2 regions of the Pseudomonas pohangensis genome follow, and region 1 is predicted to be linked to the other one. Evidence: predicted binding sites of a transcription regulator. Region 1 holds the regulator's gene; the other holds the start of a gene.
What was found. Region 1 encodes sigma-54, which starts transcription at its own class of promoters, with help from an activator protein. Its sites were predicted from a motif close to ANTGGCATNNANNTTGCTNT; they were not measured.

Region 1 (5,849 bases):
CTGATTGATCAGGCGAAAGTCATTCAGGAAGGCAACACCTTCAAGGGCGAAAAGATTGTCTATGACACCAGGCGCCAGATCGTCAACGCCGGCAGAGCCGGGAAGACCTCGATCAGCACGCCGCAACCACGTATCGACATGGTTATCCTGCCCAAGAAAAAACCGGAACAGAAGGCACCGTAATGGCTACTCTGAAAGCCCAGCATCTGGCAAAAAGCTATAAGGGCCGCCAGGTTGTGCGCGATGTCAGCCTGTCAATCGACAGCGGCCAGATCGTCGGACTGCTCGGACCCAACGGTGCCGGTAAAACCACCTGCTTTTACATGATTGTCGGCCTGGTTCAGGCGGATCAGGGCCGGGTATTGATTGACGACCTGAATATCAGCCACCTGCCGATGCATGGTCGTGCACGGGCCGGGGTCGGCTATCTGCCCCAGGAAGCCTCGATCTTCCGCAAGCTGAGCGTGGCCGACAACATCATGAGCATCCTTGAAACGCGCAAGGATCTGGATCGCGCCGGCCGCCAACTGGCACTGGAAAACCTGCTTGAAGAATTCCACATTCACCATATTCGCGACACTCTGGGCATGAGTCTGTCCGGAGGCGAGCGGCGGCGGGCGGAAATTGCCCGGGCGCTGGCTACCTCGCCCAAGTTCATACTGCTGGATGAGCCTTTTGCCGGTGTCGATCCGATCTCGGTAGGCGACATCAAACAGATCATTCACCACCTCAAAGCCAAGGGCATTGGTGTATTGATCACCGACCACAATGTCCGAGACACCCTGGACATCTGCGAGATTGCCTACATCGTCAACGACGGCCAGCTGATCGCCGAAGGTGACGCAGAAAGCATTCTTGCCGATCAGCTGGTCAAGGATGTCTATCTCGGACAAGAGTTCCGTCTATAGACGCCGGCACTCCCGTGAGCCTCCGCACCGCGGAGGAAAGTAACCGGCTGCCGGCATATACTTTGCCCTGTCCCACGGCCTTGGCGCCCCGAACCTGATGGCGGGTATCCGCCAGTTGAAAAAGGTGAATTTTTCCAAGTCATGAAACACTCGCTAGTCCTAAAAATGGGCCAGCAGCTGACGATGACACCGCAGCTGCAACAGGCGATCCGGTTGCTCCAGCTTTCGACGCTGGATCTGCAGCAGGAAATTCAGGAGGCCCTCGACTCCAACCCCATGCTGGAGCGTCAGGAAGAAGGCGAGGACTTCGACAATGACGATCCGCTGGCTGACGACGGCGAGAACACCGAAACCGCCACAACTGCTCCCAGCCAGGAAGCCAGCTACGACAGCGCGACGGAAAATACCGAGCGCTTCGATGAGGGCGAATGGACCGAGCGTATTCCTGGCGAACTGCCGGTAGATACTGCCTGGGAGGACATTTACCAGACCAGCGCCAGCAGCCTGCCCAGCAACGACTCTGAAGAATGGGATTTCACCGCGCGGACCTCTGCCGGTGAAAGCCTGCAAAGCCATCTGCTCTGGCAGCTCAATCTGACCCAGATGTCAGAAACCGACCAGTTGATTGCCGTAACGCTGGTCGACTGCATCAGCAACGATGGCTATCTGGAAGAATCACTCGAGGAAATCCTGCAGGCTTTCGACCCGGAACTCGACATCGAACTGGATGAACTGGAAGCCGTCCTGCACCGAATTCAGCTTTTTGATCCGGTTGGTTGCGGCTCGCGGGACCTGCGCGAATGCCTGCTGATCCAGTTGCGCCAGTTGCCCGAGACAATGCCCTGGCGCAGCGAGGCGCAGCGTCTGGTCAGTGATTTTCTCGCACTGCTCGGCAATCGTGACTACACCCAGTTGATGCGCAGGATGAAGATCAAGGAAGGCGACCTGCGGCCGATCATTGCCCTGATTCAAAGCCTCAATCCGCGGCCAGGCTCGCAGATCGAATCCACTGAAGCGGAATATGTGATCCCCGATGTACTGGTACACAAGCACAATGGCCGCTGGCTGGTCGAACTCAACCAGGAGTCCGTGCCCCGCCTGCGGGTAAACCCGCAGTACGCCAGCTTTGTTCGCCGCGCCGACGCCAGCTCGGACAATACCTTTATGCGCAACCAGTTACAGGAAGCCCGCTGGTTCATCAAAAGCCTGCTCAGTCGCAATGAAACCCTGCTCAAGGTTGCCACGCAGATTGTCGAGCACCAGCGCGGCTTTCTCGAGTACGGTGCTGAAGCCATGAAACCGCTGATCCTGCATGACATAGCCGAAGCCGTTGGCATGCACGAATCGACCATTTCCCGTGTCACCACGCAAAAGTTCATGCACACCCCGCGGGGCATTTATGAGCTGAAATACTTTTTCTCAAGCCACGTAAGCACGGCTGAGGGCGGCGAATGCTCGTCCACGGCAATCCGCGCCATAATCAAGAAGCTGGTAGCTGCGGAAAGTCAGAAAAAGCCGTTGAGTGACAGCAAAATTGCAGGTCTACTTGAGGCACAAGGCATCCAGGTAGCACGCCGGACCGTTGCCAAATATCGGGAATCCCTCGGCATTGCCTCCTCCAGTGAACGCAAACGCTTAATGTAAAAAGGCTTGATCCGCAACAACAGTGTCCCGGTGACAGGTGCAGTAACCTGTCGCTCATACACGGCAACAAGGAGAATGCAGTATGCAAGTGAACATCAGTGGACATCAGCTGGATGTAACCGACGCCATGCGTGAATATGTCGGTGAAAAACTTGGCAAACTTGAACGCCATTTCGACAAAATCACCAACGTACAAGTAATCATGCAGGTCGAGAAGCTCAAACAACAGGTTGAAGCTACCCTGCATGTGGCAGGTCGTGAAGTAGTCGCCAATGCCGAGCATGAAGACATGTACGCAGCCATTGACCTGCTGACCGACAAACTGGATCGCCAGCTGATCAAGCACAAAGAAAAGCAGCTTGACCACAAGCACGGCGTCACCACCCGATAATCACGTACCCATCCCCCATGATCCTAATTGAGCAAATCCTGACCCCCGGCCGTTGTCTGGTTAACGTGCCGGGTGGCAGCAAAAAACGCGTTCTCGAGCAGATTGCCAGTCTGGTTGTGCGCGAACTTCCCGATCTGGATAGCCAGAGCATTTTCGAAAGCCTGATTGCGCGCGAAAAACTCGGCTCAACCGGTTTCGGCAATGGCATTGCCATACCGCACTGCCGGCTGGCCGGCTGCAACACGCCGATTTGTGCCGTTCTGCATCTGGAAAGCGCAGTCGACTTCGACGCCATCGACGGAGCGCCGGTAGACCTGCTGTTTGTCTTGCTGGTTCCCGAGGAAGCGACGGACGCACACCTTGAACTGCTGCGACAGATAGCCAGCATGCTTAACCGTAGCGAGGTTCGCGAGAGCCTGCGCCAGGCCCAGAGCAGTGACCGGCTTTTCCAGCTGGTTCTGGATGCACAAAGCACTCAATAGGGAGCTCATCCATGCGTCTGGTCATCGTAAGCGGCCGTTCCGGCTCGGGGAAAAGCACCGCTCTGGACGTACTCGAAGACAGTGGCTTCTACTGCATCGACAATCTGCCGGCCGGTCTGCTTACCGATCTGGCAGAACGCGCGCTGCTGAATATTGACCTTATGCAACCCCAGGTCGCGGTGTCGATCGACGCCCGCAACCTGCCCAGTCAACTCGAACGATTCCCTGAACTGCTGGCTGAAGTGCGTAGCCGGCATATCCAGTGTGACGTGGTCTATCTGGACAGCGATGATGACACCTTGCTCAAGCGTTTCTCGGAAACCCGCCGACGACATCCGCTGACCTCCGACAGCCGCTCGCTGGCAGAAGCCATTCAGGATGAAACCAAGCTGCTCGGACCGATCGCCGACCTGGCCGACCTGCGGCTCGACACCACACACCTGAACCTCTATCAACTGCGCGACAGCATCAAGTTGCGCCTGCTCAACAAGCCCGAGCCCGGAACCGCCTTTCTGGTAGAGTCCTTCGGCTTCAAGCGTGGTATGCCGGTGGATGCTGACGTGGTCTTCGATGTGCGCTGCCTGCCCAATCCTTACTGGAAATCCGACTTGCGCAATTTGTCCGGCAAGGACCAGGAAGTCGCCGAATACCTGGGTGCTCAAGCCGATGTCAATGAAATGTTCGACGATATTTATGCCTATCTGAACAAATGGCTGCCGCGCTTCGCCGCCAGCAATCGTTCTTATGTAACCATTGCCATTGGCTGCACCGGCGGCCACCATCGTTCGGTATATCTGGCTGAGCGGCTCTGCGCAGCCCTGAAACCCGGTTTGAAGAACATTCAGGTTCGCCACCGCGACCTGGCCTAGGGAACAGTACCAGGCAATGCTTTACTGTGAAATCACCATCATCAACAAACTCGGCCTGCATGCGCGGGCGGCGGCCAAGTTCGTTGGCGTTGCCGGCCAATATCCCTGTCAGATAAGAGTTGGGCGCAGCCCGGAAAGCCTGGTCGATGGCAAAAGCATCATGTCGGTGATGATGCTGGCCGCCAGCAAGGGCACCAGCATCCACCTGCAGAGCGATGGTGAACAGGAAGCCGAGGCCATGCAGGGCCTCGTCGATCTGATCAACAATTACTTTGACGAAGGCGAATAGGCGCTCGCCTCAAGCCCTGACGCCCCGCATCAGCTACCAGCAACGGTCATCCGCTCAATCAACACCGATCCACTGCGGATATTGCTGCGCATTTCCAGATCGCTGCCAACGGCCACAATCTGCCTGAACATGTCGCGCAGATTGCCGGCAATGGTGACCTCCTGAACCGGATACTGGATCTGGCCATTCTCGATCCAGAACCCGCCAGCACCGCGGGAGTAATCACCCGTCACCAAATTCAGCCCCTGGCCCATCAGCTCGGTGACCAGCAGGCCACGGCCCATGCGTTTGATCAGGGCGTCCTGATCTTCCGCGCTGTGAGTGACCAGCAGGTTATGCACGCCACCGGCATTTGCCGTGCTGGGCAATCCCAGCTTGCGCCCGGAATAGGTACCCAGCACATAGGAAACCACCTCGCCCGCCTGCACAAAGGGTTTGGCATAGGTGGCCAGACCATCACCATCAAAGCTGGCACTGGCCAGCCCCTGCAGCAGATGGGGATTCTCATGCAGGCTCAGCCACTGCGGAAACAGCTGCTGGCCAAGGGAGCCTTCCAGAAAGGACGCCTTGCGGTACAGATTGCCACCCGAAACCGCCGCCAGAAAGTGGCCGAACAAACCGCCTGCCAGCTCTGCCGAAAACAATACCGGCACCTCGCAGGTGGGCACCGAGCGCGCGCCGAGTCTGGCGACGGTACGCTGCGCGGCGCGTTGGCCGATACTCGCAGCACTGGCCAGTGCCTCGCCCCGGCGATTGACGTCATACCAGTAATCGCGCTGCATCTGCCCGCCCAGTTCGGCAATCATCACGCAGCTCAGGCTGTGCCGCGTACTGGCATAACTGCCGACAAAGCCGTGGCTGTTGCCGTAAACACGGCAGCCACGATGGGAGCTCAGCGAAGTGCCATCGGCGTTGCTGATACGTGAATCGGCGGCAAAAGCGCTTTCCTCACACTCCAGCGCAAGTTCAATCGACTGCTCCGGACTGATGGCCCATGGATGATACAAATCGAGTTCCGCCAGCTGCCCGGCCATCAGGCCGGCATCAGCCAGACCGGCAAACTCGTCTTCCGAAGCATGTTCGGCAATGGCCAGCGCTGCGGCCACCGTTTCACGAATGGCCTCGGGGCCGGTGGCAGAGGTGCTGGCCGAACCTTTGCGCTGGCCGCTATACAGGGTGATACCGAAGCCCTGGTCACGATTGAACTCGACCGTCTCCACCTCGCGCTGGCGCACCGTGGTCGACAACCCCTGCTCCACCGAGACC
Region 2 (5,849 bases), 1.0 Mb from region 1:
GCAGGCGGATCGACTTCGGCGTCACCTCACACAGTTCGTCGTCCTGGATGAACTCCAGCGCCTGCTCCAGGGTGAAGCGCACCGGCGGCACCAGCGCGATCACTTCATCCTTGCCGGATGCGCGCATGTTGTCGAGCTTCTTGCCCTTGGTCGGGTTCACGCCCATATCGTTGTCGCGGCTGTTGAGGCCAACAATCTGCCCTTCATAGATTTCCTGGCCGTGCTCGACAAACAGCTTGCCACGCGCCTGCAGGGTTTCCAGCGAGTAGGTCAGCGCCTTGCCGGTAGCTACCGAGACCAGTACACCGTTCTGCCGGCCGGACATATCACCGGATTTCATCGGCGCATAGCGGTCGAAGATGCTGGTGAGGATGCCGGCACCCGAGGTCAGGGTGAGGAACTCGTTACGGAAACCGATCAGGCCACGGGCCGGGATGTTGTACTCCAGACGCACACGGCCCTTGCCATCCGGCGCCATGTTGGTCAGATCACCTTTACGCAACCCCATCTGCTCCATGATGGCACCCTGGGATACTTCCGGCAGGTCGATAGTGACGTTTTCGAAAGGTTCGTGCTTGACCCCGTCGACGACCTTGATGATCACTTCCGGGCGACCGAGGGCCATTTCAAAACCTTCGCGACGCATGGTTTCAATCAGTACCGAGAGGTGCAGCTCACCACGCCCGGAGACCTTGAACTTGTCGGCGCTATCGCCTTCTTCCACGCGCAGGGCCACGTTGTACAGCAGTTCCTTGTCCAGACGCTCCTTGATGTTGCGGCTGGTGACGAACTTGCCTTCCCTGCCGCAGAACGGCGAGTCGTTGACCTGGAAGGTCATGGAAACGGTCGGCTCATCGACGGACAGCGGCTTCATGGCCTCGACATTCAACGGGTCGCACAGGGTGTCGGAAATGAACAGCTGCTCGAAACCGCTGATGCAGACGATATCGCCGGCAGCGGCTTCCTCGACGTCTACGCGATGCAGGCCGTGGTGGCCCATCAGCTTGAGGATACGACCATTGCGACGCTTGCCTTCAGCATCGATCGCCACCACCTGGGTATTCGGCTTGATACTGCCGCGGGCAATGCGGCCAACGCCGATCACACCAAGAAAATTGTTGTAGTCCAGCGCGGAAATCTGCATCTGGAACGGACCGTCACGATCCACTTGCGGCGACGGTACGTGATCGACAATCGCCTGGTACAGCGGCGTCATGTCTTCGGCCATATCGCTGTGGTCCAGACCGGCAATACCGTTCAGGGCCGAGGCATAAACCACCTGGAAGTCCAGCTGCTCTTCGGTGGCTCCGAGGTTGTCGAACAGATCGAAAATCTGGTCCAGTACCCAGTCCGGACGCGCGCCCGGACGGTCAACCTTGTTGATCACCACGATCGGGCGCAGGCCGGCCTGGAAGGCCTTCTGGGTGACGAAGCGGGTTTGCGGCATCGGCCCGTCCTGGGCATCGACCAGCAGCAGCACCGAATCCACCATCGACATCACGCGCTCTACCTCACCGCCAAAATCGGCGTGGCCGGGGGTGTCGACGATGTTGATGTGGTAGCCGTTCCAGTTGATGGCGGTGTTCTTCGCCAGAATGGTAATGCCGCGCTCTTTTTCCTGGTCATTGCTGTCCATCAGGCGCTCGGTGTCGAGTTCGTTACGCTCGAGGGTGCCGGACTGGCGCAGGAGCTTGTCAACCAGGGTGGTCTTGCCATGGTCAACGTGGGCAATGATGGCGATGTTGCGGAGATTCTCGATCACGATGCAGTCTCAACTTGGGATTCTGAAATTCAGCCGCGTATTCTACGCAGCCTTGAGGAAATAAGGGGTTAAAACAGCTTGCGGTCGGGAGGACGCCTGCGGCGCACCTCGGCGAGCCAGCGTGCCGCCCTAGCCCTGCCGATAGACGCGCACATTGGCATGCCCCTCCTTGAGCAGGTGATGAGCATGCAGGCGGCTCATGACGCCCTTGTCGCAATACAGCAGGTACTGGCGGTTGCTATCCAGTTCCTTGAAGCGGCTATTGATCGCATAGAACGGCAGTGACTGTACTTCTATGCCGGGCAAGGCCAGAGGCTGATCCTCGACATCATCCGGATGGCGGATATCAATCACCACCTGTCCGGGCAGTGCCTCGCAGACTTCCTCGACCAGCAGGTCTTCGCCCAGCTCATCAATCACCCGGTCAACGGTAATGCGCCGGACACCGGCAAGCGCCCGCTCCAGCACCGCCATATCGAAATGAGATTCTTCATGCTCGATGCGCCCCGGCTTGGCGCGGGTGGTCGGATTGACCGAAATCACCCCGCAATACTCGGGCATATGCCTGGCGAACTCGGCCGTGCCGATCTGTGTCGCCGTATCAATGATGTCCTGCTTGTGACTGGCCAGCAGCGGACGCAGCACCAGCATGTCGGTAGCGGCGTCAATCACCTTGAGATTGGTCAGCGTCTGGCTGGAAACCTGGGAGATGGCCTCGCCGGTGACCAGCGCATCGATGTGCAGATCCTCGGCCAGACGCGTAGCCGCCCGCAGCATCATGCGCTTGAGCACCACACCCATCTGCCTGTTATCGACTTTTTCCAGTATCTCGCCGAGCACCTCTTCAAAAGGCACGCTGAGAAACAGCACCCGGTGCGAGCTGCCGTACTTCGTCCAGAGAAAGTGGGCGACTTCCATGACGCCCAACTCATGGGCGCGACCGCCGAGATTGAAGAAGCAGAAATGCGTGAGCATGCCGCGACGCATGATCTGGTAAGCCGCCACCGTCGAATCGAAGCCGCCGGACATCAGCACCAGGGTCTGGTCCAGCGAGCCCAGCGGATAGCCGCCTATGCCCTGATGCTGGCGATCGATGATGAACAGACGCTCATCGCGAATTTCCAGACGCACCTCGACCTGCGGATTTTTCAGGTCAATGCCTGCCGCATTGAATTCACGCCGCAGGTGGCTGCCGACAAACGCCTCGACTTCCATCGAAGTAAAGCTGTGTTTACCCGCCCGCTTGCAACGCACGCTGAAAATCTTCCCCGGCAGCAACGCACCGAAATGCTGGCGGCATTTGTCCAGAGTATCGGCAAAGTCGACCAGCGGATATTCATGCACTTCGAGGAAGTGCGCGATACCAGGCATGCAGCACAGCCGCTGATACATTTCAGCCAGCAATTTCGGCTCGCTCAGGCTGGTCAGCAACTCGAGATTGTCCCACTCACCCAGCACCTGCAGCGCAGGATCGAGATCCTTGAGCACCGTGCGCATGTTCTTCGCCAACTGGCGGATGAATTGCTTGCGCACCGGCCGGCTCTTGATGGTGATTTCAGGGAAAACTTTGACGATCAGCTTCATGCAATCCACCGCGCAAGTGCAGCGGCCGAAAAGAGGGGCGCGGATTATAGCGGAAATTGCTCAAGCTTTGATCAAAAACATGCACAAGCCGATTCGCACCAATTAAGAGCGCGCAAAGCGCAAGAGCACCGTTACGGTGCGTATTTGCCTATACATTCAATACCGTCAAGCTACGAAGCCTCTTCCGAAAGGTTGGAGACGGTTATTTCTCTTCTATGGCATGCATTTTGCCTCCTTGCGAGTCAGGTTACTCTGGCGGACTATCCCGCCGGGATTCACCGAATCAATACAAGGGCTCCATAACGGGCTTTATTCCTCAGGAGGAAAACATGTCTAAGACTGTGCAACTGATCAAAGACCACGACGTTAAGTGGGTAGACCTGCGCTTCACCGACACCAAGGGCAAGCAGCACCACGTGACCATGCCCGCCCGCGATGCGCTGGACGAAGAATTCTTCGAAATCGGCAAGATGTTCGACGGCTCCTCCATCAGCGGCTGGAAAGGCATCGAAGCCTCCGACATGATCCTGATGCCGGACGACAGCACTGCCGTGCTGGATCCGTTCACCGAAGAGCCAACCCTGATCATCGTCTGCGACATCATCGAGCCCAGCACCATGCAGGGCTACGACCGTGACCCGCGCTCGATCGCCAAGCGCGCTGAAGAGTTCCTCAAGAGCACCGGCATCGGCGACACCGTATTCGTCGGCCCCGAGCCCGAGTTCTTCATCTTTGACGAAGTGAAATTCAAGTCCGACATCTCCGGCTCGATGTTCAAAATCTACTCCGAGCAAGGTTCCTGGATGTCCGATCAGGACGTCGAAGGCGGCAACAAGGGCCACCGCCCTGGCGTCAAAGGCGGCTATTTCCCGGTTCCGCCATGCGACCACGACCACGAAATCCGTACTGCCATGTGTAATGCCATGGAAGAAATGGGCCTGGTCATCGAAGTGCATCACCACGAAGTGGCAACTGCCGGCCAGAACGAAATCGGTGTGAAGTTCAACACCCTGGTCAACAAGGCTGACGAAGTTCAGACCCTCAAGTACTGCGTACACAACGTAGCTGACGTTTATGGCCGCACCGCGACCTTCATGCCGAAGCCGCTGTATGGCGACAATGGCTCGGGCATGCACGTTCACCTGTCGATCGCCAAAGACGGCAAGAACACCTTTGCTGGCGAAGGCTATGCCGGCCTGTCCGATACCGCGCTGTACTTCATCGGCGGCATCATCAACCACGGTAAAGCACTGAACGGCTTCACCAACCCGTCGACCAACTCCTACAAGCGTCTGGTCCCGGGCTTTGAAGCACCGGTCATGCTGGCCTACTCGGCGCGTAACCGCTCGGCCTCGATCCGTATTCCCTACGTCTCCAGCCCACGGGCTCGTCGTATCGAAGCACGCTTCCCGGATCCGGCAGCCAACCCTTACCTGGCCTTCGCAGCCCTGCTGATGGCTGGCCTGGACGGTATCCAGAACAAGATGCACCCCGGCGATGCCGCCGACAAGAACCTCTACGATCTGCCACCGGAAGAAGCCGCCAACATTCCACAGGTTTGTGGCAGCCTGAAAGAAGCCCTGGAAGAGCTGGACAAGGGCCGCGCGTTCCTGACCAAAGGTGGCGTGTTCTCCGATGACTTCATCGATGCCTACATCGAACTGAAGAGCGAAGAAGAGATCAAGGTGCGCACCTTCGTACACCCACTGGAATACGAGCTGTACTACAGCGTCTAAATCCAGCGCAATGAAAAGCAGGCCTCCTTCGGGAGGCCTCTTTTTTGTCAGCAGGAAAACCACACGACAGACTTGCAAGACAGCCGTACCAGTGTAAGGCTTGGATAAAGCCAAGAGGGGACTCACCATGCGTACACCCATTGCCGCCTGCCTGCTGATGCTTCTGGCACTTCCAGCCAGCGCAGAGATCTATAGCTACACCGACGCCAGTGGCAACAAGGTATTCACCAATCAGCCACCGGACGGCATCAAGACCGAATCCGTAAAGCTGCCGCCAATGAACACCATGGATCCGCCAGAGGTCAGCGCCCCTGCGGATACCACTACATCAACCAGCAGCACCGCCCAAAGCCAGCCATACAATCAGGTGCAACTGACCAACCTGCCGACCGAGGAAGCATTGCGCTCCAACAACGGCACCTTCACCGTCCGCGCAGCGCTGAAACCTGCACTGCGCCCGGGTGACAGCCTGCAACTGCTGCTCGATGGCCAGCCCTACGGCGCGCCGACCAATGTGCCACTGCTGCAACTCAGTGAAATTGATCGTGGCGACCACACGCTGGTTCTGCAGGTGAAGAGCGGTGACCAGGTGGTTCAGGAAAGCGCTCCGGTCAGCTTTACCGTACAGCGCGTTGCCGTTGGCGGCGCCAAACCCGCCCAGCCATTACCGAAACCCCGCAATTGAGCAGACTGGCTTTCACATTTGCTTGCCTTCTGCTCGCCGGAGTTTGCACCCCGGCACTGGCCGAAGTTTTCACCTATGTGGA

Region 2: the regulator sigma-54 is predicted to act here: its motif matches at 3,561-3,580, upstream of glnA (glutamate--ammonia ligase).

The regions. Positions count from the first base shown of each region.
Region 1 covers NZ_LT629785.1:419,779-425,627, reverse strand. Annotated here, with positions in the region: gene lptA (lipopolysaccharide transport periplasmic protein LptA) at 1-183, shown strand, start outside; gene lptB (LPS export ABC transporter ATP-binding protein) at 183-908, shown strand; gene BLT89_RS02050 (RNA polymerase factor sigma-54) at 1,050-2,552, shown strand; gene hpf (ribosome hibernation-promoting factor, HPF/YfiA family) at 2,635-2,943, shown strand; gene ptsN (PTS IIA-like nitrogen regulatory protein PtsN) at 2,961-3,425, shown strand; gene rapZ (RNase adapter RapZ) at 3,437-4,294, shown strand; gene BLT89_RS02030 (HPr family phosphocarrier protein) at 4,311-4,583, shown strand; gene pmbA (metalloprotease PmbA) at 4,613-5,849, opposite strand, start outside.
Region 2 covers NZ_LT629785.1:3,189,235-3,195,083, forward strand. Annotated here, with positions in the region: gene typA (translational GTPase TypA) at 1-1,762, opposite strand, end outside; gene thiI (tRNA uracil 4-sulfurtransferase ThiI) at 1,892-3,346, opposite strand; gene glnA (glutamate--ammonia ligase) at 3,676-5,082, shown strand; gene BLT89_RS14880 (DUF4124 domain-containing protein) at 5,210-5,767, shown strand; gene BLT89_RS14885 (DUF4124 domain-containing protein) at 5,764-5,849, shown strand, end outside.